Sinobacterium norvegicum: one gene and its partners. The protein of the gene in region 3 interacts with the protein of the main gene of each other region in a pairwise test. Links are inferred from orthologs where the notes say so. Each region holds a gene or a part of one and is shown on either strand. Other genes may lie near its edges.

Evidence for each region.
Region 1: the proteins of dnaE (region 3) and rplL interact in binary tests that used the Escherichia coli proteins (3 or more experiments, as listed by UniProt). The link is inferred for Sinobacterium norvegicum from one-to-one orthologs.
Region 2: the proteins of dnaE (region 3) and L9P87_RS11800 interact in binary tests that used the Escherichia coli proteins (3 or more experiments, as listed by UniProt). The link is inferred for Sinobacterium norvegicum from one-to-one orthologs.
Region 4: the proteins of dnaE (region 3) and L9P87_RS01835 interact in binary tests that used the Escherichia coli proteins (3 or more experiments, as listed by UniProt). The link is inferred for Sinobacterium norvegicum from one-to-one orthologs.
Region 5: the proteins of dnaE (region 3) and dnaX interact in binary tests that used the Escherichia coli proteins (3 or more experiments, as listed by UniProt). The link is inferred for Sinobacterium norvegicum from one-to-one orthologs.

What each region holds. Positions count from the first base shown.
Region 1 is NZ_CAKLPX010000006.1:5,049-9,259, reverse strand. What follows is about bases 1-2,774. They hold rplL (50S ribosomal protein L7/L12), read right to left. Parts: upstream 1,685-2,774; coding sequence 1,316-1,684; downstream 1-1,315. Other genes in these bases: rplA (50S ribosomal protein L1), read right to left, coding at 2,487-2,774; rplJ (50S ribosomal protein L10), read right to left, coding at 1,759-2,253; rpoB (DNA-directed RNA polymerase subunit beta), read right to left, coding at 1-1,093. Outside these bases: more of rplA, read right to left, coding at 2,775-3,182; rplK (50S ribosomal protein L11), read right to left, coding at 3,186-3,614; transcription termination/antitermination protein NusG, read right to left, coding at 3,697-4,211. UniProt on the Escherichia coli protein: The binding site for several of the GTPase factors involved in protein synthesis (IF-2, EF-Tu, EF-G and RF3). Is thus essential for accurate translation.
Region 2 is NZ_CAKLPX010000002.1:604,579-608,905, forward strand. Bases 845-3,734 are described here. They hold L9P87_RS11800 (pyridoxal phosphate-dependent aminotransferase), read left to right. Parts: upstream 845-1,657; coding sequence 1,658-2,812; downstream 2,813-3,734. Other genes in these bases: dksA (RNA polymerase-binding protein DksA), read right to left, coding at 916-1,347; sfsA (DNA/RNA nuclease SfsA), read left to right, coding at 2,809-3,543; L9P87_RS11810 (Rieske (2Fe-2S) protein), read right to left, coding at 3,540-3,734. Also shown: tRNA glutamyl-Q(34) synthetase GluQRS, read right to left, coding at 1-839; more of L9P87_RS11810, read right to left, coding at 3,735-3,887; L9P87_RS11815 (Rv3169 family protein), read left to right, coding at 4,078-4,327. UniProt on the Escherichia coli protein: Shows aminotransferase activity with methionine and histidine as substrates, and to a lesser extent also with phenylalanine.
Region 3 is NZ_CAKLPX010000001.1:904,219-909,667, forward strand. What follows is about bases 1,438-5,449. They hold dnaE (DNA polymerase III subunit alpha), read right to left. Parts: upstream 5,127-5,449; coding sequence 1,638-5,126; downstream 1,438-1,637. Other genes in these bases: rnhB (ribonuclease HII), read right to left, coding at 5,141-5,449. Also shown: tRNA lysidine(34) synthetase TilS, read right to left, coding at 1-442; accA (acetyl-CoA carboxylase carboxyl transferase subunit alpha), read right to left, coding at 456-1,406. UniProt on the Escherichia coli protein: DNA polymerase III is a complex, multichain enzyme responsible for most of the replicative synthesis in bacteria. This DNA polymerase also exhibits 3' to 5' exonuclease activity. The alpha chain is the DNA polymerase catalytic subunit.
Region 4 is NZ_CAKLPX010000001.1:405,522-409,956, reverse strand. What follows is about bases 397-3,394. They hold L9P87_RS01835 (exonuclease domain-containing protein), read right to left. Parts: upstream 2,297-3,394; coding sequence 1,496-2,296; downstream 397-1,495. Other genes in these bases: L9P87_RS01825 (class I SAM-dependent methyltransferase), read right to left, coding at 2,779-3,394; rnhA (ribonuclease HI), read right to left, coding at 2,308-2,745; nhaB (sodium/proton antiporter NhaB), read left to right, coding at 397-1,441. In the rest of the region: more of nhaB, read left to right, coding at 1-396; more of L9P87_RS01825, read right to left, coding at 3,395-3,567; gloB (hydroxyacylglutathione hydrolase), read left to right, coding at 3,717-4,435; L9P87_RS01815 (LysM peptidoglycan-binding domain-containing protein), read left to right, coding at 4,432-4,435. UniProt on the Escherichia coli protein: DNA polymerase III is a complex, multichain enzyme responsible for most of the replicative synthesis in bacteria. The epsilon subunit contain the editing function and is a proofreading 3'-5' exonuclease.
Region 5 is NZ_CAKLPX010000001.1:18,711-23,059, reverse strand. What follows is about bases 954-3,865. They hold dnaX (DNA polymerase III subunit gamma/tau), read right to left. Parts: upstream 3,475-3,865; coding sequence 1,432-3,474; downstream 954-1,431. Other genes in these bases: pflA (pyruvate formate-lyase-activating protein), read right to left, coding at 3,611-3,865; L9P87_RS00095 (YbaB/EbfC family nucleoid-associated protein), read right to left, coding at 1,067-1,393; recR (recombination mediator RecR), read right to left, coding at 954-1,064. Outside these bases: rnd (ribonuclease D), read right to left, coding at 1-428; more of recR, read right to left, coding at 462-953; more of pflA, read right to left, coding at 3,866-4,348. UniProt on the Escherichia coli protein: Part of the beta sliding clamp loading complex, which hydrolyzes ATP to load the beta clamp onto primed DNA to form the DNA replication pre-initiation complex.

The DNA of each region.
Region 1 (4,211 bases), on a different replicon or contig from region 3:
TGCTGCGGGTAATGTCTGTTCTCAAGGTATCTGCAATGAACGAACCACAGTCCAGCTCATTGGTATAGATGGTCGAGAAGGACTTAACACCAGCTTCGCTAATCGCTGCCAACGCTTCTTCTGTTAACTCGGTGTTACATTCAAGCAACACTTCACCGGTTTCGGTGTTGATAACATCTTTAGACAGCGCACGACCAATAACATTCTCGGCGGGCACCTTCAGCGTCGTCAAGCCAGCCTTGGTAATTTGGCGAATATGACGAGCGGTTACACGGCGACCCGCTTCGACAATCAATTTACCCTTGGGATCGAGAATATCAAGCGCTGCTGGTTCGCCACGTAGGCGCTCAGGCACAAGCTCAAGATCGTAATGACCGTCTTCCGCCTGAGTAAAGGTGTCAGCACTGTAAAACATCTCAAGCATTTCTTCTGAGTTATAACCCAGAGCACGCAACAATACAGTAGCAGGCAATTTACGACGACGGTCAATACGAACAAAGACCAAATCTTTGGCGTCGAATTCAAAATCTAACCATGAGCCACGGTAAGGAATAACACGGGCCGAATACAACAATTTGCCAGACGAGTGTGTCTTGCCCTTGTCGTGATCGAAGAATACACCTGGGGAGCGGTGTAATTGAGAAACGATAACTCGCTCAGTACCGTTGATTACAAAGGTACCGTTATTAGTCATTAATGGGATCTCACCCATGTAGACTTCCTGCTCTTTAATGTCTTTTATCGACTTACTGGCAGAATCTTTATCATAAATAATCAGACGTACTTTGACACGAAGAGGTACGGCATAGGTAACTCCTCGTAATTGACACTCAACAACATCAAATGCTGGAGCGCCGAGGGCGTAGTCAACATACTCAAGCGCTGCGCTGCCAGAGTAGCTAACAATAGGAAAGACCGATTTAAAGGCGGCATGCAAACCGGTGTCTTGACGCTGGTCTGCGGCAATACCACTTTGGGTGAAATTGCGATAAGAATCTAGCTGAATCGCCAACAGATAAGGAATATCCTTAACATGTGGTAGCTTACCAAAATCCTTACGGATACGTTTTTTCTCAGTATATGAGTAGGCCATCAGTACTCCCCAGTAGTTTTTTGAAATCTCTAATTGGCTTGGGTTAAAACGCCACCACTTGCGCGCTTCATTCTTTCCCACAGAAGTTGGCTAAACTTCCTCATACCAGCTAACTTTTTTGTCTTCAGTCAGTATTACCTGTTAGAGACGACAAAAGGCCGACGGCGAAATTGCCGTCAGCCTTTCTGCTTTTCTTGCGAAAAGCTTTATGCATTCACGAGATTACTTAATCTCTGCAGATGCACCAGCTTCTTCAAGCTGCTTAAGAGCTTCTTCAGCTTCTTCTTTGGTTACGCCTTCTTTAATTGCAGAAGGTGCACCGTCAACCATAGCCTTAGCGTCTTTCAGACCTAGACCAGTGATTGCACGAACAGCTTTGATAGCGTTAACTTTCTTATCGCCAGCAGCTGTCAATACTACGTCAAACTCGGTCTGTGCTTCAGCGGCAGCTTCGCCACCAGCAGCAGGTGCAGCGGCAGCAGCAGCTGCAGATACGCCGAATTTCTCTTCCATCGCTTCGATTAGCTCAACAACGTCCTTTACAGACATTTCGGCTACGGCGTTGATGATATCTTCTTTGGTCAAAGACATTTTCAAATCCTAATTTCTTTGGGAACTTTCGTTCGTTAAAATCTTAATGAAACAGCAAGTTATTTAAATATAACTTATGCTGCTTCCTGTTCTTTCTGGTCACGTAGGGCCGCAAGTGTGCGAACCAACTTACCAGCAGAAGCTTCTTTCATAACGCTCATCAACTTAGCAATTGCTTCGTCGTATGTCGGCAAGCTTGCTAACAGAGTTACATCTGTCAACTCACCTTCAAATGCTGCTGCGCGAACTTCTAGCTTGTCATTTCCTTTGGCGAATGCATTAAGAATGCGTGCGCCGGCACCTGGGTGCTCGTTAGAAAATGCAATTAGAGTAGGACCGCTAAAAGTGTCTGTAAGACACTCTAGATCAGTTCCCTTAACCGCGCGACGTGCTAGCGTGTTACGAATAACGCGGAGGCTTACGCCTGCTTCACGTGCTTCGCTACGTAGCGCCGTCATATCTGTCACTGATACACCACGTGCATCGGCAACTACAGCAGATAGAGCGTTTGCAGCAGCTTCTTGGACTTCAGCGACAATCGCTTTTTTGTCTTCTAGTCCTAATGCCACAAGATTTCTCCTGAAATATGATCGGGGTTAGTCGATCTATCCACGCATATTCAAACTAAGTCTAAATATGCAATTTCAGTATAGAGATTGATAAATCAATCATTACACCATCTACGCAGGCTAACCGTAGTCGATTAAGCTTTCACACCTGCGGTCTTTGATGGCCTTCAGTCTAAACTAAAGACCCCAAAGTTCTTTTGCCATCCAAACCCGAAAGCCTGGACAGTAAAAAATTACAGCTCTAGGCTGGCCTGATCAAGCACCAAACCTGGACCCATTGTAGTCGTCAGCGTCAGCTTCTTAAGGTAAACACCCTTGGCTGAAGCTGGTTTTCCTTTCTTAAGGTCAACAACTAGAGCTTCAATATTTTCCTTGATCGCAACGGTGTCGAAACCGACTTTACCGATGGCGCCATGGATAATACCTTTCTTATCTGTGCGATAACGCACCTGACCAGCCTTAGCGTTCTTAACCGCTGTAGCAACATCAGGAGTCACTGTACCAGTCTTAGGGTTAGGCATTAGACCACGAGGACCTAGAACCTGACCAAGCTGGCCAACAACACGCATTGCATCTGGGCTTGCGACGACAACGTCGAAATCCATCATGCCGCCTTTGATCTCGGCCGCTAAATCGTCCATACCGACGAATTCTGCGCCAGCTGCTTTCGCGGCCTCTGCATTTGCGCCTTGAGTGAACACAGCCACACGGACATCTGCACCGGTGCCGTGAGGCATAACAGTTGCACCGCGAACGTTCTGATCAGATTTACGTGCATCAACACCAAGGTTGATGGCAATCTCAACAGACTCTTTGAACTTAACAGTAGACAGCTCAGTCAACAAAGCCACGGCTTCGTCGATTGCGTACTGCTTACCTGGCTCAACTTTCTCGCTAATTGCTTTTTGACGTTTTGTAAGTTTAGCCATGACTTAACCCTCCACCTCTAAACCAGCACTGCGAGCAGTACCTGCGATACAACGAACAGCAGCGTCCATATCTGCAGCTGTTAGATCAGCCATTTTAGTAGTAGCGATTTCTTCAAGCTGAGCGCGAGTAACCGTACCGACTTTCTTTGAGTTTGGTGTACCTGAACCACCCTTGATACCAGCTGCTTTGAAAAGCAATACGGCAGCAGGAGGAGTCTTGGTAATAAAGGTAAAGCTGCGATCACTGTAAACAGTGATAACGACAGGAATCGGCAGACCAGCTTCCATGCTCTGGGTTTGAGCATTGAACGCCTTACAGAATTCCATGATATTCACACCGTGCTGACCAAGAGCTGGACCAACTGGTGGGCTTGGGTTTGCTTTACCAGCTGCAACTTGCAGCTTGATGTAAGCTTCTACTTTCTTCGCCATTGCGATTCTCCACTTTGGGTGCAAACGCACTGCCTAGCAGTGCTCCCCGGTAACAGCGTAACTACGCCAATAAAGAGTTGATCTAAGCCTTTTCGACCTGACCAAATTCCAAATCTACAGGAGTCGAGCGACCAAAGATCAATACTGCAACCTTAATACGACTCTTCTCATAATCCACTTCTTCGACAGTACCGTTAAAGTCATTAAACGGCCCATCAACAACCCGAACCATTTCGCCGGGCTCAAACAATGTCTTCGGTTTAGGACGCTCACTGCTATCTTCAACACGACGAAGAATAGCATTGGCCTCTGCCTCACTGATTGGCGCTGGCTGATCAGCCTTACCACCAATAAAGCCCATAACACGCGGCGTTTCTTTTACCAGGTGCCAAGACTCATCACACAATTCCATCTCGACCAGGACATAACCAGGAAAGAACTTACGCTCACTCTTTCGCTTCTGCCCTGCTCTAATCTCAACAACTTCTTCAGTGGGAACTAAAACATCACCAAAGAGGTGCTGCATCGACTTGAGTTCAATTTGCTCAAGTAGTTGCTTTTGCACTCTTTTTTCATAGCCAGAAAAGGCATGAACAA
Region 2 (4,327 bases), on a different replicon or contig from region 3:
TCTACTGTCTTCGGTGGCCGCTCTGGCAGGGTTTGATTAAGAAAGCTCAGAGCAAACAATAGATTGTTGATGATTTGTCCGGAGTCGAGCGACGGTGCAAAGGTTTGTTTGCTGAGTTTTTGCCCTGCTTCATTGGTCAAAACAGGTAGGTGGGCATAGTCGATACTGGGGTAGTCGAGCATTTTTCCAAGGTATATTTGTCGCTCAGTGGATTCGAGTAGGTCGGCACCTCGAACGATATGAGTAACGCCCTGAAAGGCATCGTCCACGACAACCGCCAGTTGATAGGAGATCAGGCCGTCTTTGCGAGCGATCACAAAATCACCGAGCTGGGCGGCAAGGTTTTGCTGACGCGGCCCTTGGATTCGATCGCAGTAACTAACCGGCTGTTGGTCGACTAATAGCCGCGTCGCGGTGGCAATGCTGTCGTCTATCGTGCGATAACGGCAGTGCCCCGGATAGATGTCGCTGCCCTTTAATTGTGTTCGCGAACATTGGCAGCGGAAGCACAGTTGTTGGCGCTGCAGTGTTTGCAGTGCGGCTTGATAGGCATCAAGCCGGCTGTGTTGAAACAAAATCGGACGGTCAGAATGTAGGCCATGAGCGCTGAGTGAGGCGATAATGTTCTCACTGGCGCCAGCGATCTCTCTTGGTGGGTCGATATCTTCTACTCTGATCAGCCATTCACCCTGGTGTGCTCTGGCGTCTAAGAAGCTGGCCAGGGCGGAAATCAGTGAGCCCATATGAAGCGGGCCGGTTGGCGAGGGGGCAAAACGGCCAACATAAGGGGGGATGACTGCGGTGCTATCATCATTGTCTTGGGAGTGTTTATTTGTCATATCAGCTGCTTAAACAAAAACGCCACTGCTTAACAAGGTAGGCAATGGCGTTTATATGGCGACCTAGCAAAAGTTGTTAAAGGCGCTGAGTTTTCTCTTTGATTTCATCAAGCGTCTTACAATCGATACATTGAGTCGCTGTTGGGCGGGCCTCGAGTCGACGAATACCAATTTCAATGCCGCAAGAATCGCAGAAGCCGTAATCATCATTTTCAATAAGTTCGAAAGTCTTATCAATTTTCTTGATCAGTTTACGTTCGCGGTCCCGTGTGCGCAGCTCTAAGCTGAACTCTTCTTCCTGGGTTGCGCGGTCGGCAGGGTCAGGGAAGTTGGCAGCCTCGTCTTTCATGTGCGAAACGGTGCGATCGACTTCTTCCATCAGCTCCGCTTTCCAGGCGCGTAGGATATCGCGGAAGTGTTCTTTCTGGGGTTCACCCATGTACTCTTCATCTTTAGCTGCCTCGTAGGGCACGAAACTACTGAATGAAGAATTTTCTTTATTTGGCATTTAAATGACGCCTCGACAGTACTTTTAATTCCACATACCCATTAAAAGAGTGTAAATAATCACAGCTCAATATCAAGATATTTCAACAGGGAGGTAAAGCTATCAAATCACAAGGCTTTAAGCCATAGCTTATTGTCGGCTATTGCTGTTTCTTGACCTCGGCGACTAAAAAATTCAAATTATGACGGGGAAAAGTGTTTTTCTGGTTGTTTTTTATACAGCTGTGCCGGTGTGGACAGTGTTTGCTGGGGTGAGAGGATGATCAGATCTGTTAATATGGCCAGATAAACAAGATAACAGAGACGTTGCCATGCCTTTTTCCCGCCGAATGGATGATATTGAGCCCTTTCGAGTCGTCGAAGTATTAACCCGTGCCAAGCAATTAGAGGCTGAAGGTAGGAACATTCTGCATTTAGAGGCAGGGGAACCTGATTTTACCACCGCCGAGCCTATTCGTCTCGCTGGCGCGAAAGCCTTAATGGACGGCCATACTGGCTATACACCGGCTGCAGGGATACCGGCGTTGAGAGAAGCCATCAGCGGCTATTACCAAACGGATTATGGTCTCGATATTGCGCCGGAGCGGATTATGGTTACCGCGGGTGCCAGTGGTGCCTTGCTATTAATCGCAGCGTTGTTGATGGACCCGGGCAAGTCGATGTTAATGACCGACCCAGGCTACCCTTGCAATCGTCATTTCCTGCGGTTGGTTGAGGGCCATGCTCAATTGATTCCGGTCGGAGCTGAAGACCGTTTTCAACTGCAGGCCCGTCATCTAGAGCAGCACTGGCAGCAGCAAACCATCGGTGCCATGGTGGCGAGTCCTGCCAACCCAACAGGGGAGATCTTATCGGCAGAGGAACTCGAAGCGCTGTATCAAATATGTGCTGCTAAAGGAGGCTATTTGGTGGCCGATGAGATTTACCATGGCCTCGATTACGATGATCACGCTGCCAGTATTCTGGCGCATACGGATCAGGCCTTTGTGATTAATAGCTTTTCCAAATATTTTGGTATGACAGGTTGGCGCTTGGGTTGGTTGGTTGCTCCCCAGAATGCGGTGCAGGAAATGGAACGGCTGGCGCAGAATCTGTTTATATCGCTGTCGACACCGGCACAATATGCAGCGCTGTCTTGTTTTAAGGATGAAACGCGGGAGATCCTCAATCAGCGCAAGGCCATCTTCAAGCAGCGCCGTGATTTTCTTTACCCTGAACTGTGTCAGCTAGGTTTCAATATCGCGAATAAGCCCGCCGGTGGTCTTTACCTGTATGCTGATATCAGTCGCTTCAGTAATAATAGCCAGCAATTTTGCGTCGATATGCTCGAGCAACATGGTATTGCCTTAACCCCGGGGGTGGACTTTGGTCGACACTTGGCTGATCGTCACGTACGTTTTGCCTATACCACCGGTATGGAGAAGCTCGAACAGGCGGTCGAGCGGCTTAGCAAGGTGCTGACATGAGGCTGCCCGAACTGGTGGAAGGCAGGCTGATCAAGCGCTATAAGCGATTTCTTGCCGATGTCGAGCTGCTCAATGGTGAAATCATTACTGCTCACTGCCCCAATACGGGCAAGATGACAGGTTGTGCCATGCCGGGTGAGCGCGTTTGGCTTAGCATCAGTGACAATCCCAAACGAAAGTACAAGCATGGCTGGGTGTTGGCTGAAATTGACCATCAACAGGTGTTGGATAATAGCCCGGCACGATTGTCGTTAGCCTGTATTCATTCCGCCTTTGCCAACGACTTACTGGCGGAAGCGCTGGCTGAGGGTGTTGTCGAAGAATTGGCGGGGTATTCTCAGGTGGTTCGAGAGGCACGTTATGGGCTCGAGAATAGCCGTATCGACTTTCTGCTGTCGGCCCCCCAGCGCCGCAAGTGTTATGTCGAGGTCAAAAGCGTGACCTTGTTGAGAGAGAATGGCATCGGCCAGTTCCCTGATGCCGTCAGTGATCGTGGTCGAAAGCACCTACGGGAGTTGATGGCAATGGTTGCAGAAGGGTACCGAGCGGTGTTGTTTTACTGCGTTCAGCATGAGGGTATCGAGGTGGTTGAGCCGGCCCGCGATATTGACCCCAGCTACTGCCAAACCCTCTTAGAAGCGATGGCTGCGGGGGTGGAGGTGATTGCCTATAGGGCCAGTATCACACCCAAGGCCATTACCATTGATCGTCGCTTACACTTTAACAGCTAGGCGATAGCTGTCGCGGCTTCAGCGATATGGATCTGCTGCTCAATCACTTCAAAGTCAACGGAGATAAGGCTTTGGCCTTGGCATGGGCCATAGACACATTTGCCGTCTTCAGGTTGAAACAAGGCGCCGTGGGTTGAGCACATAATGTAGAAGTTATCGGCATCGAGAAATTGATCCTGTTGAAATTCGAGGTTCACGCCGAGGTGGGGGCAATTATTTTGAAACAGCGTAATTATGCCATCGCGCTTAACAGCAAAGAAGTTTAGATCGCCAATCTCAAAGCCTTTAGAGCTCTCGTGATCGATGTCATCGACGTGGCAGACGGGAATAGTAAAACGGCTCACGGTATATAACCTTGGTAAAAATAGCGGAAGGCAACTTTACCTGATTTTCCCTCGATGAAAAAGCCACCGGTGTTCTTCCGCCTGCTTCTATTAACCATCGGTCATGCAGCTTGTTATGCTCCCTATACGATAGTATTGTGAGTTTACGGCTGCCATAATAACCAATAACAATAGATGACAGGGGATAGCAATGATTACCAGTTTCGATGACTACTGCATACACCAAACCGCCGAGCCCGTGGCGGAGCCCTCGCAAAGTGATCGTAATTTCTATGATCGATACTGGTTTAACGGTTTCGATGAAGATACTTTTCTGTTTGAAATAGGACTTGGTCTATACCCCAATCGTCGGGTAATGGATGGTCACTTCAGTGTTGCCATGGGGGATAAGCAAGTTGCTTTTCATGCCTCGCGACGTGCCCCAAAGGAGCGTTTGGATA
Region 3 (5,449 bases):
GCAAGCCTAATAGACCTGCGCCCCGCATCAACCTTAGAAACAAGGTTTCAACCTGATCATCCAAGTGGTGACCGGTAAACACAACGTCCTCAGCGGCCAAATGTTGCGCTATCGCCCGATAGCGCTGCGCCCTTGCCTCGGCCTCAACACCCTTGCCTTGATTAATGACATCGACTCTTTCTATCACCAGATCGCAGCCCAGCTGGCGACAAAAATCGGCGCACTCTTGCTGCCACTGACTGGCGTTAGCACTTAAACCGTGATTGATATGGATGGCGACTAAGCGGGGTTTTGTTTGCTGAGGGCTCAGCTGTAGAAATAGAGCGAGAGAGTGAAGCAAGGCGACGGAATCGACTCCGCCGCTGAGCGCTACCCACCAGGTGGGCGCGTCAATCAACTGCTGACATTGTTGTTCAATATCATCCGTCAGCAGTTGATTCATCGAAGTACCGTTACTAATCGTTGCCGTAGGACATCAGACGGGTATAGCGATCTTCAAGCAATTGCTCGAGTGGCTTTTGTTGCAACAGTGCCAACTGATCAACCAGATACTGCTTAATATTGCCGGCCATCTGCTCCAGGTCACGGTGAGCGCCACCTAATGGCTCCGGGATGGTTGCATCGACAATACCCAGCTCTTCTAGAATACTGGAGGTTAAACCCATTGCCTCGGCAGCCAATGGCGCCTTCTCTGAGGTTTTCCAGATGATGTTAGCGCAACCTTCAGGCGAGATAACAAAATAGGTGGCGTATTGCAGCATAACTAAATGATCACCAACGCCGATACCCAAAGCGCCACCTGAACTGCCTTCACCGATGACCACGTTAATAATTGGCGTACCCAAATCGGACATCATTTCCAAGTTTTTGGCAATGGCCTCACTGATACCACGTTCTTCAGAATCGATACCGGGATAGGCGCCCGGGGTATCGATAAAGGTAATCACCGGCAATTTGAAACGCTCGGCCATTTCCATCAAACGCAGCGCCTTGCGATAACCTTCAGGCTTGGGCATGCCGAAATTACGGGCAACCTTATCCTTAACACTACGGCCTTTCTCCTGACCAATAACAACAACAGGGAGGCCATCGATACGGGCTAAACCACCAATAATAGACTTGTCGTCACCGAAGTGTCGATCGCCATGAAGCTCGTCAAAATCTTCGAAAATCAACGGGATATAATCATTGGTATAAGGGCGCTGCGGATGACGCGCGACCTTGACGATATCCCAGGGGGTCAACTTAGAATAAATGTCTTTGGTGAGCTTATCGCTCTCAGCCTTCAGCGCATTGATCTGTTCGCTGATATTGATATCGTGATCGGCACCGACGAGACTGAGCTCGTCAATTTTCACTTCTAGCTCAGCAATCGGCTGCTCAAAATCTAAATAATTTGGATTCATCGTATTTCTTTCTACTGTCTAACGTTGGTCACAGAGGTGAAAACACTCTATGACAGCCAAAATTTGTGATGCTAACCATACGGCAATAACCCTGCCTAGTCGATAGTAAAACACCGCCGGCACAGGGATTTTTTGTCGTTTTTGTGCTCGCTCACATGTGTTCATAGAACACAAACAACACTCCCAAGACTAGCTTACATTTCACCTAGAGTTAACTTTTATCGAGCAGGATTAGCCATAGTAAAGACTGACATTATCCATACCAAAGCGCTCGCCAAGCCGCAACATCGTGGCATCGTCCGGGATGACTTTCCACGTATCAGCCAAGGACAAACGTGCCTGAGCACCGCTCTGATGATAATCAATAAACACCGGGCTGCCATCTGTCGAGGACTGACCATCCTCACGATGACTCAGAATACCCTCTAGCTCACTGCTAAAGCCTGGGTGGAAGTCTTGTCCGTCACATTGAATCAGTACGCCTTTAGCGTATTGCTGTCGTGCCTCGAAAAAGGTTGTCACCGATTTAGCCTGGACTTTTTGCGACTCAGAATAGTCGTCATACTTAACATTACCCTCAATCACGACAATGCTGTCCTTGACCAACTTTTCGCGATAATCGGCAAAGCACTCGGCGAATACCGCCACCTCGATTCGGGCGCTGCGATCATCGAGCACAACAAAGGCAATATTGTCGCCTCTCTTACTCCGCATTGTTCGCACGTCGACGATCAAGCCAGCAATAAACTGCGGGTGTTTTTCAGGCCTTAAATCGACGATTCGCTGACGTACAAACTGACGAATTTCTTTTTCATAATCGTCAATTGGGTGACCGGTAACATACAGGCCCAAGGTATCCCGCTCACCATCCAAGCGCTCACGGCCAGTCCAACGGCGGACATTACGGAAATCGCCATAGGGATCATCGGTGGTCGAGCTGCTGACAACATCACCAAACAAGTCCATCATGCCGGCATCGCTATTGTTTCTGCTCTGCTCAGCCGCTTTGACCGCCTCGGGTAACGCAGCCATCAATACTGGACGATCGACACCCAGCTGATCGAAAGCACCGGAGCGCACCAATGCTTCCAGTGCCCGCTTATTTACTTTACGCAAATCAACTCGCGAGCAAAAATCGAACAAGTCCTTAAACGGCCCGTCTTTTCTCGCCTCCAGCAGGCTCTCGACAGGCCCCTCGCCCAGACCTTTAATAGCGCCAAGGCCATAGACGATTCGTCCCTCTAAATCGACGGTAAACATATAATCGCCGAGGTTGACGTCAGGCAAAATCAACGCCTGATTCATCCGCCGACACTCTTCGACGAAGATAACGATTTTATCGGTGTTCTGTAATTCCGAACTCATCGTAGCCGCCATAAACTCTGACGGGTGATGTGTTTTCAACCAGCAGGTTTGATATGACACCAGAGCATAAGCGGCAGAGTGCGATTTGTTGAAACCGTAGCCGGCAAATTTTTCTACCAGATCAAATATCTTCATCGCCAGGTGGCCATCGATCTCTTTCTTTACAGCGCCCTCCTCAAAAATTGCGCGCTGCTTTGCCATCTCCTCTGGCTTTTTCTTACCCATGGCTCGACGCAACATATCGGCGCCACCAAGGCTGTAACCAGCCAGTTCCTGAGCGATCTGCATAACCTGCTCTTGATACAGGATAATGCCATAGGTCGGTCGTAGTATTGGCTCCAGACACTCGTGCTGATACTGCACATCAGGAAAGGATATCTCCTCCCGCCCATGCTTACGGTTGATGAAGTTATCCACCATTCCTGACTGCAATGGACCGGGGCGAAACAGCGCCACCAAGGCGATAATATCCTCGAAGCAATCGGGTAACAAACGCTTAATCAAATCTTTCATACCGCGGGATTCTAGCTGGAATACCGCCGTCGTCTCAGCTCGCATCAACAACTCAAACGTGTCTTTATCCTCGAGCGGTATCGCCATGATATCGAGGGGGTCTTTGCCCTCTCTCGCCAATTTTGGGTCGATCATCTTCACCGCCCAATCGACTATCGTCAGCGTCCGCAAACCGAGGAAGTCAAACTTGACCAGACCGGCGTCTTCTACATCACCCTTGTCATATTGCGTGACCAGGCCATTGCCATCTTCATCACAGTAAAGTGGCGAAAAATCAGTCAATTTCGTCGGCGCAATAACCACGCCACCAGCGTGTTTACCGACACCGCGTATGGTTCCCTCAAGCTGCTTAGCCATCGACCATATTTCGCCAGCTGAGCTATCGGTATCGACAAAATCCCGCAGCGATTCCTCTTGCTCAAATGCCTTGCTTAGCGTCATCCCCACTTCAAAGGGAATAAGCTTTGATAGCTTATCCGCCAAGCCATAGGGCTTGCCCTGAATTCGCGCCACATCTCGCACCACGGCCTTAGCCGCCATCGTGCCAAAGGTAATAATCTGGCTGACCGCGTTACGGCCATAGTTATCGGCCACGTATGAGATAACCTTGTCGCGGTTATCCATACAAAAATCGACATCGAAATCGGGCATCGATACCCGTTCAGGGTTCAAGAATCGCTCAAACAGCAATTCATATTCCAGGGGGTCCAAATCGGTAATCTTTAACGCGTAAGCCACTAATGAACCGGCACCAGAACCCCGCCCAGGGCCAACCGGAATACCATGGTCTTTACCCCATTGAATGAAGTCCATAACAATTAAGAAATAACCGGGAAAGCCCATCTGCAGAATAATATCGAGCTCGAAACGCAGCCGCTCTTCATACTTAAGCCGGGTTTTGTCAAAGCCCTCAACCGAGGTATCAAATAGAAACTCTAAACGCTCCTCCAAACCCTCGTAACAAATTTTGCGGAAGAAGGTATCGGTGGCATCCCCTCTTGGAATCGGATACTCCGGCAAAAAGTAGGTGCCGAGCGCCGCCTCGGCCGTACAGCGCTTGGCAATCTCGACAGAGTTAGTAATAGCGCTGGGAATATCGGCAAACAAAGCCTGCATCTCTTCAGCGCTACGTAAATACTGTTCGGCACTATACAGACGCTCACGCTTCGGATCTTCTATTTGCACCTGGTCATAAATACAGACTCTGGACTCGTGTGCCTCAAAGTCATCCGCATCAATAAAGCGCACATCGTTGGTAGCCACCACAGGAATACCGTTAGCACGAGCAAGCTCAACCGCACCATGAACATGCTCCTCGTCACCGGCGCGCCCGGTGCGATGGAGTTCTAGGTAATAGCTATCCGGGTATAAGTTTTGCCAGTAGCGAGCCTGCTGTGCTGCCAACTCAAGATCGCCGGCCAGGATCGAGCGACCGACATCGCCGAAACGACTACCACTCAAGGCAATAATCCCCTCGTGATAAAACTCCAGCCATTCACGCTCAATAACGGCAATATCACGGTCCTGACCCTGCTGATAGGCCAGCGAGATAAGTTCGGTGATGTTACGATAACCCGTGTTATTACGAGCAAACAGTGTGAGCAAACTCGGTTCGCTGCCATCCGGCGAGCGAACATAAAAATCACAGCCATAAATCGGCTTAACGCCGCTTGCTTGAGCCGCCTTTTGAAACTTTACCAGGCAGTAAAAATTACAATGATCAGTAACGGCAACCGCCGGCATGCCCATTTGCGCCACCTTGGCGACCAGGGGTTTTAAGCGGACTAATCCGTCGATCAGAGAGTATTCTGTATGTAGTCGAAGATGAACAAACTGGGTCATTAACCGTTCCGGTGTTAACTGTTTTGAAGAGCCCGTTGAACAGGGCCAAATGAGCGACGATGCTCTACCAATACACCATGATCGGCAATCGCTTGCAAATGCTGTTTTGTCGGATACCCCTTGTGGCCGGCAAAACCGTACTCAGGGTGGCGACGATCAAGCGCGACCATCTCTCGGTCTCGCGTCACCTTGGCTATAATAGAAGCAGCGCTGATTTCAGCCACTTTGCCATCGCCTTTTACAATCGCCTCGCTATCATAACGCCATACTGGCGTACGATTACCGTCGACCAGCACCTTGCCTGGTTCAATGGCCAAACCCTC
Region 4 (4,435 bases), 500 kb from region 3 along the record:
TCCTCAGTGGTACAAGCTAAGTATTATCGCCATGCTTATCATTAACCCTATCCTCTTTATGACTGCCGGACCATTCATTACCGGCTGGGTGCTGATTGCCGAGTTCATCTTTACCCTAGCCATGGCGTTGAAGTGTTACCCGTTACAGCCGGGTGGTTTGTTAGCTATTGAAGCGATTGCCATTGGTATGGCAACCCCTGAAAGTGTTTACCACGAGGCTCTCGGCAACTTTGAAGTCATTATGTTGTTGATGTTTATGGTGGCCGGTATCTACTTCATGCAAAGCCTGCTGTTATTCGTGTTTACCAAAATACTCCTGGGAATACGCTCTAAAGTAATGATATCTTTGCTTTTTTCTATTGTTGCCGCAGTCCTCTCTGCCTTTTTAGATGCATTAACCGTCACCGCCGTGTTGATTACTGTCGCGCTGGGTTTTTACAATGTTTACCACAAGATTGCCTCCTCAGAAGGCGAGCACCGAGCTGACGACCAAAACGTCAAAGATGCCTACCGCGCCGACCTGAACCAATTTCGCTCATTTCTCCGAAGCCTGTTAATGCATGGCGCCGTTGGTACGGCATTAGGTGGTGTCTGCACCCTGGTTGGCGAACCGCAAAACCTATTGATCGCAGCCAAAACAGATTGGACGTTTATCGAATTTTTTCTCAAAATGGCACCGATTACAATGCCGGTTCTGGCTGCAGGCTTGTTATTGGTGGTGATACTCGAAGTTACCAAGACCTTTGGCTATGGTGCCAAACTCCCCGACTCAGTCCGCGAAGTACTTATTGCCTATGATGATGAACAAAACGCTAACCGCACATCCCGCGATAAAGCGGCGCTGATAGTACAGGCATTGGTTGCTGTATATCTGGTTATTGGCTTGGCTACGCACCTGGCTCCAGTGGGGCTGATCGGCTTAAGCGTTATCGTATTATTGACTGCCTTTAACGGCATTATTGAAGAGCATCAAATTGGCCACGCCTTCGAAGAGGCCCTGCCTTTTACAGCGTTATTAATTGTTTTCTTTGCCATTGTTGCTGTTATTCACCAGCAACACCTGTTCCAACCTATTATTAATTATGTATTAAGTTTGGACAGTAACATCCAACCGATCATGTTCTTTGCTGCTAACGGCGCACTTTCGGCCATCAGCGACAATGTTTTTGTCGCCACGGTGTATATCAATGAAGTAAAAGAAGCCTTTGACATGGGAAGTATTTCTCGCGACCAATTCGAGAAGCTCGCTATAGCGATTAACACAGGAACTAATATTCCCAGTGTGGCGACACCTAATGGCCAGGCAGCATTCCTGTTCTTGCTAACCTCTGCCGTTGCACCGCTATTACGCCTATCCTATGGCAAGATGGTCATTATGGCCTTCCCTTATACCATTGTCTTGAGCCTGGTGGGTGCTGTTATGGTCATCAACGTACTCTAAGAAAAAGGGTTGGCACCTGCCGGCGCCAACCCTTTTTTATCTATAGCGAATGCTTTATCCCAACCAGACGCAGTTACCGCCGCTCTTTTTATCCAACTTCTGCAGATAAGCCTCGTGGTCATCGAGCTCACGGCTACTTGGCTTCACGATCAGCAGGTCATCAGCCGTAGCCAACCGCTCTATTGCTGTTACTTGACTATCCCCCCCCTCCTTACCTGATAAGCCCAATTGAGTCTGACCGCCAGTAATAGCCAGATAGACATAGGCCAACATTTCTGTATCCAGCAAGGCGCCGTGATTATCCGGCGAGCGAACAGTTGCCAACTCTTGCAGAGTCAGCGGCTGGCCACGGCCATTGGCACCGGGGTTGAGGTGCAATGTTTTGTAATCAAAAGGATATTCGGCATAACGCTTGACCAAACGGTCGAGCGTGGTATTCGTTTTCATGCCAGTGACCATATCGCTCATGGCATAGGTGTTAGTCACCTTCCAGCTGTCATCAACGGGGGCGTGGCGATAGCCGTTTAGCTTAAGTTCATGATTGATAAACTTCATATCAAAGGGGGCATTGTGGGCTAACAATTCCGCTTTATCTGCGCCATCGGTGCCGGCCAAAAATGCCATAAAGTCATCAGCAATATCTTCAAAATATGGCTTGTCGAGCAAAAAATCATCGCTGATACCATGCACTTTGGCGGCATCCTCGTCGACTTTTCTTCGCGGATTGATGTAGACATGAAACTCACGCCCCGTAAATCGGCGACCGATCATCTCTATGCAGCCAATTTCGATAATACGGTGGCCGAGTTCTGGCTCTAGCCCCGTCGTTTCTGTATCGAGAAATACCTGTCTCATAGACACCTTAATTATTTAGCTATTTTACTGATGCCACGATTGGCAAGTTGGTCAGCAAGTTCGTTGTCGGGATGGCCGCTATGACCTTTGACCCATTTCCATTCAACCTGATGACGTTTAACCTGATCATCGAGTTGCTGCCAAAGGTCGGCATTCTTAACCGGTTTTTTAGCGGCAGTTTTCCAACCGTTCTTTTTCCAATTAACCATCCACTCGGTAATACCCTTGCGTACATATTGTGAGTCTGTGGTCAGCACAACCTGACAAGACTCTTTCAAGGCTTTTAAGCCTTCAATAGCTGCCATTAACTCCATACGGTTGTTGGTCGTATCTGCTTCACCACCACAGAGCTCCGTTTGATGCTCGTTATAGCGCAGCATGGCACCCCAGCCACCTGGTCCGGGGTTACCCTTGCAGGCTCCATCGGTGAAAATAACAACTTTTTTCAATGTTTATCCTTAGTGTTTTGTCTGACGATCAGTCTAACGCTTGTCTATGGCTGAGCCAATCTTTGTTGTTGCCACACCGCCAAATATTGGAATATCGAAGCCACCTCGAAGCTTTATAAATTTAGGCTTCAACGGTGTTAATCGCTGTACCTCTTTTATCGCTTCCGCCACATAAATGCCACCACCTGGTAGCTGAAACCTAGCTGCAATTTGGCTGTAAATCATCGAAGCCGATATAACCGCCTTGATGTTAGTGGGCAGCTCATAACAGTCGAAACGATGTACCGGGCTGCCAAAACCGAGAAGATTGAGCCAATCATCGAGCCGGCGCAAACCGATTGGGCGCGCCCTAACGCGATCTGCTTGGCCTACCCCTTTGATGACGGTGCTCAATCCAAGCAAGCTATAGGGATTAATACCGAGAATAATAACACGCCCGTGTGGAACCAATACCCGCTGTACCTCACGAAGCATCTGATGCGGATTTTTTGAGAATTCGAGTACATGGTGAAGAATCACCACATCGACTGACTCCGTGGCAATAGGCAGCGACTCAAACTCCGTGGTAATGCAATATTCAGTTTGAGTACTATCGGGGAAACAGTTGAGGCTGAGCTTTTGGTGTATACGGCACTCGGAATAAAGCTCGGCGTTCTCCAGGCTCGACATCTGAATAAGGCTATGACCAAAATAGCCTCGAACCCGGTCACCGGCCAAGGCCTGCTCTTGGCAGAGAAGGTGTCGACCAAAGTTGGTTGTAAACCACTGTTGCAACGGTTTTTTGCTGACCTCTAACACTGGCCTTGGTGAGCCAAAACGCATCTTACTCAATGACCTGCACCTACTGGGGATTATTGAGCACAATAATAGAACACAAAACAGCAGCTGAATAGACTCTATTAACTATCGAACTCTGTGATTAATTAGCATAAAGTATACGCCACATCTGTGAGACTTAACGGCGGAAATACATGCAATCCATTGACAGAATTGAAGCGTTTAATGATAACTATATCTGGTTGCTGAGTAACGCCGGCTTGGCTGCTGTTGTCGACCCGGGTGATGCGCAGCCTGTCATTGAGCGACTGCAAGATCTCAATCTTAAACTCACCACTATTTTAATCACTCACCACCACCTCGACCATGTTGGTGGTATCGAAGAATTACGTAAGGCCTACCCCGACGTAACGGTTTACGCACCCCATAACAGCCCCTATAAACAGGCGGATATCAGTGTTGGCCAAGGTGATGATGTCGATGTTTTAGGCGACATTTATCAGGTTATTGGTGTACCAGGCCACACCCTCGACCACATTGCCTACTTCAATCTTGGCAGTGATAATCGACCCACGCTTTTTTGTGGTGACACCTTATTCGCAGGTGGTTGTGGCCGAGTTTTCGAAGGCACCTACGCGCAGATGCATCAATCATTGTCATTACTTGCTGAGCTGCCGGGAGAAACCGCCGTCTATTGTGCGCATGAATACACCCAAGCTAATCTGCTATTTGCACAAGCCGTTGAACCCAACAACACGGTGTTGGCCGAGCGTGTGATCAAGGTTGACAACGACAGGGCTAATAACATTGCAACCGTTCCTACATTTATTAGGACAGAACTGGCCACCAATCCATTTCTACGCTGTAATCAAGTCTCTGTCATTGACGCTGCTACGGCTTTGAGTACAAATGA
Region 5 (4,349 bases), 890 kb from region 3 along the record:
CGTTTAAGCCAGTTCGAACGGGTCTCACCCTTGGGCACATCGACATCGAGTAGGATTTTCATCAGTGCCGAATAACCCAGTGAAAAGCTCTCACCCAGCAGCGCGGCAGCTATTTGACTGTCATACAGCGGTTGCGGTACCACACCCAGCAGCGTTTGAAATACCTCTAAATCTTCGGAGCAGGCGTGAAACACCTTGATCACAGTCTCGGCCTGTAACACATCGGCCAGTGGCTGCAACTCGGTCACCTGCAGCGGGTCGAGTAGATAGGTATTTTTGCCATCACAAATTTGAATTAACGCCGGCTTGGGGTAAAACGTGTCGGTGCGCATAAACTCGGTGTCGATGGCCAAGGCGTCTTGCTGTAACCATTGCTGCGCCAGCGTATCAAGTTGCTCGGCACTGTTAATCCACAGAAAATCTGACATAAATAATTTCTACTATTCCGTTGTGCATATGCATTATGATTCGATGACCTTACGACCCGCCAAGGCATGGGCCAGCGTGCCACCATCAATATATTCGAGCTCACCACCGAGGGGAACTCCGTGGGCAATACGGCTGACAATAACGCCGCGGGATTGTAGCTGCTCGGCAATATAATAAGCCGTGGCCTCACCCTCAACCGTCGGGTTGGTGGCCATAATCACCTCGGTGACCTGCTGTTCCTGCACCAGCGCCATCAGCTTGTCGACACCGATCTGCTCCGGGCCAACACCATCGATGGGCGATAGCCGCCCCATCAACACGAAATAACAGCCATTAAAGCCGCCGGCCTGCTCTATCGCCAGCACATCGGCCGGGGTTTCCACCACACAGAGCAGCTGCCGGTTGCGCTTCACCGACAAACATAACTGACAGGTATCCTGCTCAGTAAAAGTGCGGCATTGACTGCAGCGGCCAACACCGTCCATCGCTGCCGCCAGTACTTCGCTGAGCTGACGGCCGCCGTCGCGGTCACGCTCTAATAATTGCATGGCCATGCGCTGGGCTGATTTAGGCCCGACACCGGGCAGACATCGCAGAGAGGTAATCAGCTGTTCGATCAGAGGGCTAAAACTCATCGTTAAAACGGCATTTTAAAACCGCCGGGAATATCCATCCCACCGGTAATATCCTTCATCACATCCTGGCTCGCCGCCTCGACGCGCCGAACCGCATCGTTCACCGCCGCCGCCAGTAAATCCTCTAGCATTTCTTTGTCCTCAGACATCAGGCTGTCGTCGATGCTGACGCGCTTAACATCGTGACGACCCGTCATCACCACCTCAACCAGGCCGGCACCGGATTGACCGGCATATTCAGCCTCAGCCTGACGACGCTGCGCCTCAGCCATCTTCTCTTGCATCTGCTGGGCCTGTTTCATCAAGCCGCCCATTCCATCTTTAAACATAACGCTACTTCCTTTTTAACTCTGTTAACTCACCGACGTTAAGCGGGGTCGGTCATCACTGGGCGTATGCTTTCTGGCAACACCTCAGCACCAAATTGCTGTCTTAATAAGGCTATATTGGGGTCGTTATCGATTAACTCAACCGCCGCCCTCATCTGCTCGGCAAGATGACGACTACGCTGCTGCGCAGGACTCTCAGCCGTCAGCGCCCCGACGGTAATCTCGACACCGATTGGTGTCTGCAGGTAATCACTCAAGTGACCGGCCAGACGCTGTTTGTGTCCGTCGTTAAACAACGTCGCCTGGCTCTGGTCGAGGATGAAATCGGCCTGCTTGCCATCGAAGCTCTGCAATACACAGTTGGAGGCGATATTCCGTAACACACCGTTGAGCGGCATCTGTAAATACAGCTGCGACCAATGTTCGGCGGTCAGCGGTAATCGGTCTTCCACCGCCACCCGGTCGGCGCCCACTTTCGCCGCCGGCTGCGATACCGGCAACACTTCTGCCGGTGCCGTCTTGGCCAACATGTCGGCCACCGATGAAGCCGGTTTTTCAGCCTCAGCCGGAGTGTTGATTGCCACCGCCGGCTCAGGTTTTTCAATGACCTTTACTGGTTCAGACACCTGATCTACCGAGGCCACCATTTCCTTTAAGGAGTGAGAGGCGGCTTGGCGCATCAGGGTCTCGGCTTGAGCAACCACCCCCTGCGCCTCTTCAACAACCGGTGTCTCAACAACCGCGACTGGCTCGGCGAGTGCCGCTGGACTGGCCACCGTTTCCTCGATGGCTGTCGCAGCACTGACCACAGGCTTCGCGGCCTCAGGCTGAGTTTCCCACGGCGGTGTATCACTGGGCTTTGATGCGACCGGCGTGGGTTCAATCTTTTTTACTGCAGCTGTCTCCTGCGGCGGGGCAGCCTGCTCGATAATGGGTTCTGCGGCGGGGGCCTCTGCCGCTGTCTGCGCCAAGGTTTGCTGTGGCAGTTCGGCGACACCGACCGGCTTAAAGGCCAGCATCCGCAGTAATAACATTTCAAAACCGGAACGGGCATCGGGCGCCATCGGCATGTCGCGACGACCGGCCAGGCCCATTTGATAGAATAATTGCACATCCTCAGCCGTCATCTGCGAGGCCAGCTCGATGATGCGCTGTCGATCACCGTGGCTGTTGTCGAGCGCCGCAGGAACAGATTGAGCGATAGCCAGACGGTGCAAGACACTGAGCATCTCCTCCAACGCCGAGCCAAAGTCGGCGGCATGCTCGGCCATCAAGGCGACTTCCGCCAGCAATTGTGCGCCGTTCTGCGCCGCCAATGCCAACAGCAAGCGATACACCGCATGTTGATCGATGGTGCCTAACATCATCGTCACATCATCGGCACGCACCTGGCCGGAGCCATAGGCAATGGCCTGATCGGTGAGACTGAGAGCATCACGCATACTGCCTTCGGCGGCGCGGCTTAGCGACCACAGCGCCTGCTCATCAAACTCGATCTGCTCTTCACCGAGCACATAATCGAGGTGTTTGACGATACGCTCGGGCGACATATTCTTGAGGTTAAACTGCAGGCAGCGGGACAATACGGTCGCCGGCAGCTTCTGCGGATCGGTGGTTGCCAGCAGAAACTTCACGTGTGGCGGCGGCTCTTCCAGGGTTTTTAACAGCGCGTTGAAACTGCTGTTCGATAGCATGTGCACCTCATCGATCAGGTACACCTTATAACGCCCCGCCGTCGGCGCATATTGGACGTTATCGAGTAACTCGCGGGTGTCTTCGACCTTGGTGCGCGAGGCCGCATCGACCTCAATCAAGTCGATAAAACGCCCCTCGGCAATCTGCTGGCAGGGGGAGCACTCACCACAGGGGGTTGAGGTCACACCTTTGTCGCAGTTTAAGCACTTGGCTAAGATCCGCGCAATAGTGGTTTTACCGACACCACGGGTGCCGGTAAACAAGTAGGCATGGTGTAATCGATTGCGGTCTAAGGCATTGATGAGCGCCTTGAGCACATGCTCTTGACCGGCCATTTCGCTAAAGCTTTTTGGTCGCCACTTACGGGCGAGTACCTGATAGCTCATTGAGTCTCTGACATCCTGGGTAGATGATTGAAAATAACAGTCTATTCTACACAGTCACTACCAAAACAGAAGCGCTAAACAGCGATATCAAAGGCAATAATAGCGGCTCTAACCAACACCGTTGCAGCGCTGGCAATCAGGCCAGTACTTTGAAGCCTCGGTCGGTCGCCATCTGGCTCAGCAGCGCCATCTCACTTTGCAGCGGCGGCTCGGTGGCAATCAACTCATAGGGCTCGTTCATCACCTGCCATTTGTGCACACCCAACTGGTGATAAGGCAGTAATTCAATCAATTCCAAACAGTGCCGTTGGGCTTCGATAATATCCAGCAGAGTCTCGAAATCATCGGGGGCGGTAGTCCAACCGGGCACCACCACGTGACGCAGCCAGTGACGCTGATTACGCTCAGCCAATAACTGCGCAAAGTCCAGTACCGGCGCATTGGAAACCTTGGTCAATTTCAGATGTTTTTCCGGGTCGGCCTGCTTCATATCGAACAGCACCAAATCCGTCGCATCCAACAGGCGGTTCAACAGTTTTGGCTCAACCACCTTCATAAACCCATTGGTATCGAGACAGGTATCGATACCCTCTTTACGACAGGCCTCAAACAGTTCGGCGACAAAGGCCGCCTGCAACAGCGGCTCACCACCGGAAACCGTCAAGCCGCCGGTTTTGATAAAAGGTTTGACCGAGCGCAGCTTGCTCATGATGTGTTCAACGCTATATTCAATTCCGCCCTTGGCACTCCAGGTATCGGGGTTGTGACAGTACAGACAGCGCATTTCGCAGTGTTGCATAAACACCACAAAACGTAAGCCCGGCCCGTCGACAGTACCAAAGGAATCGATCGAATGAATACGCCCAACAGTCATC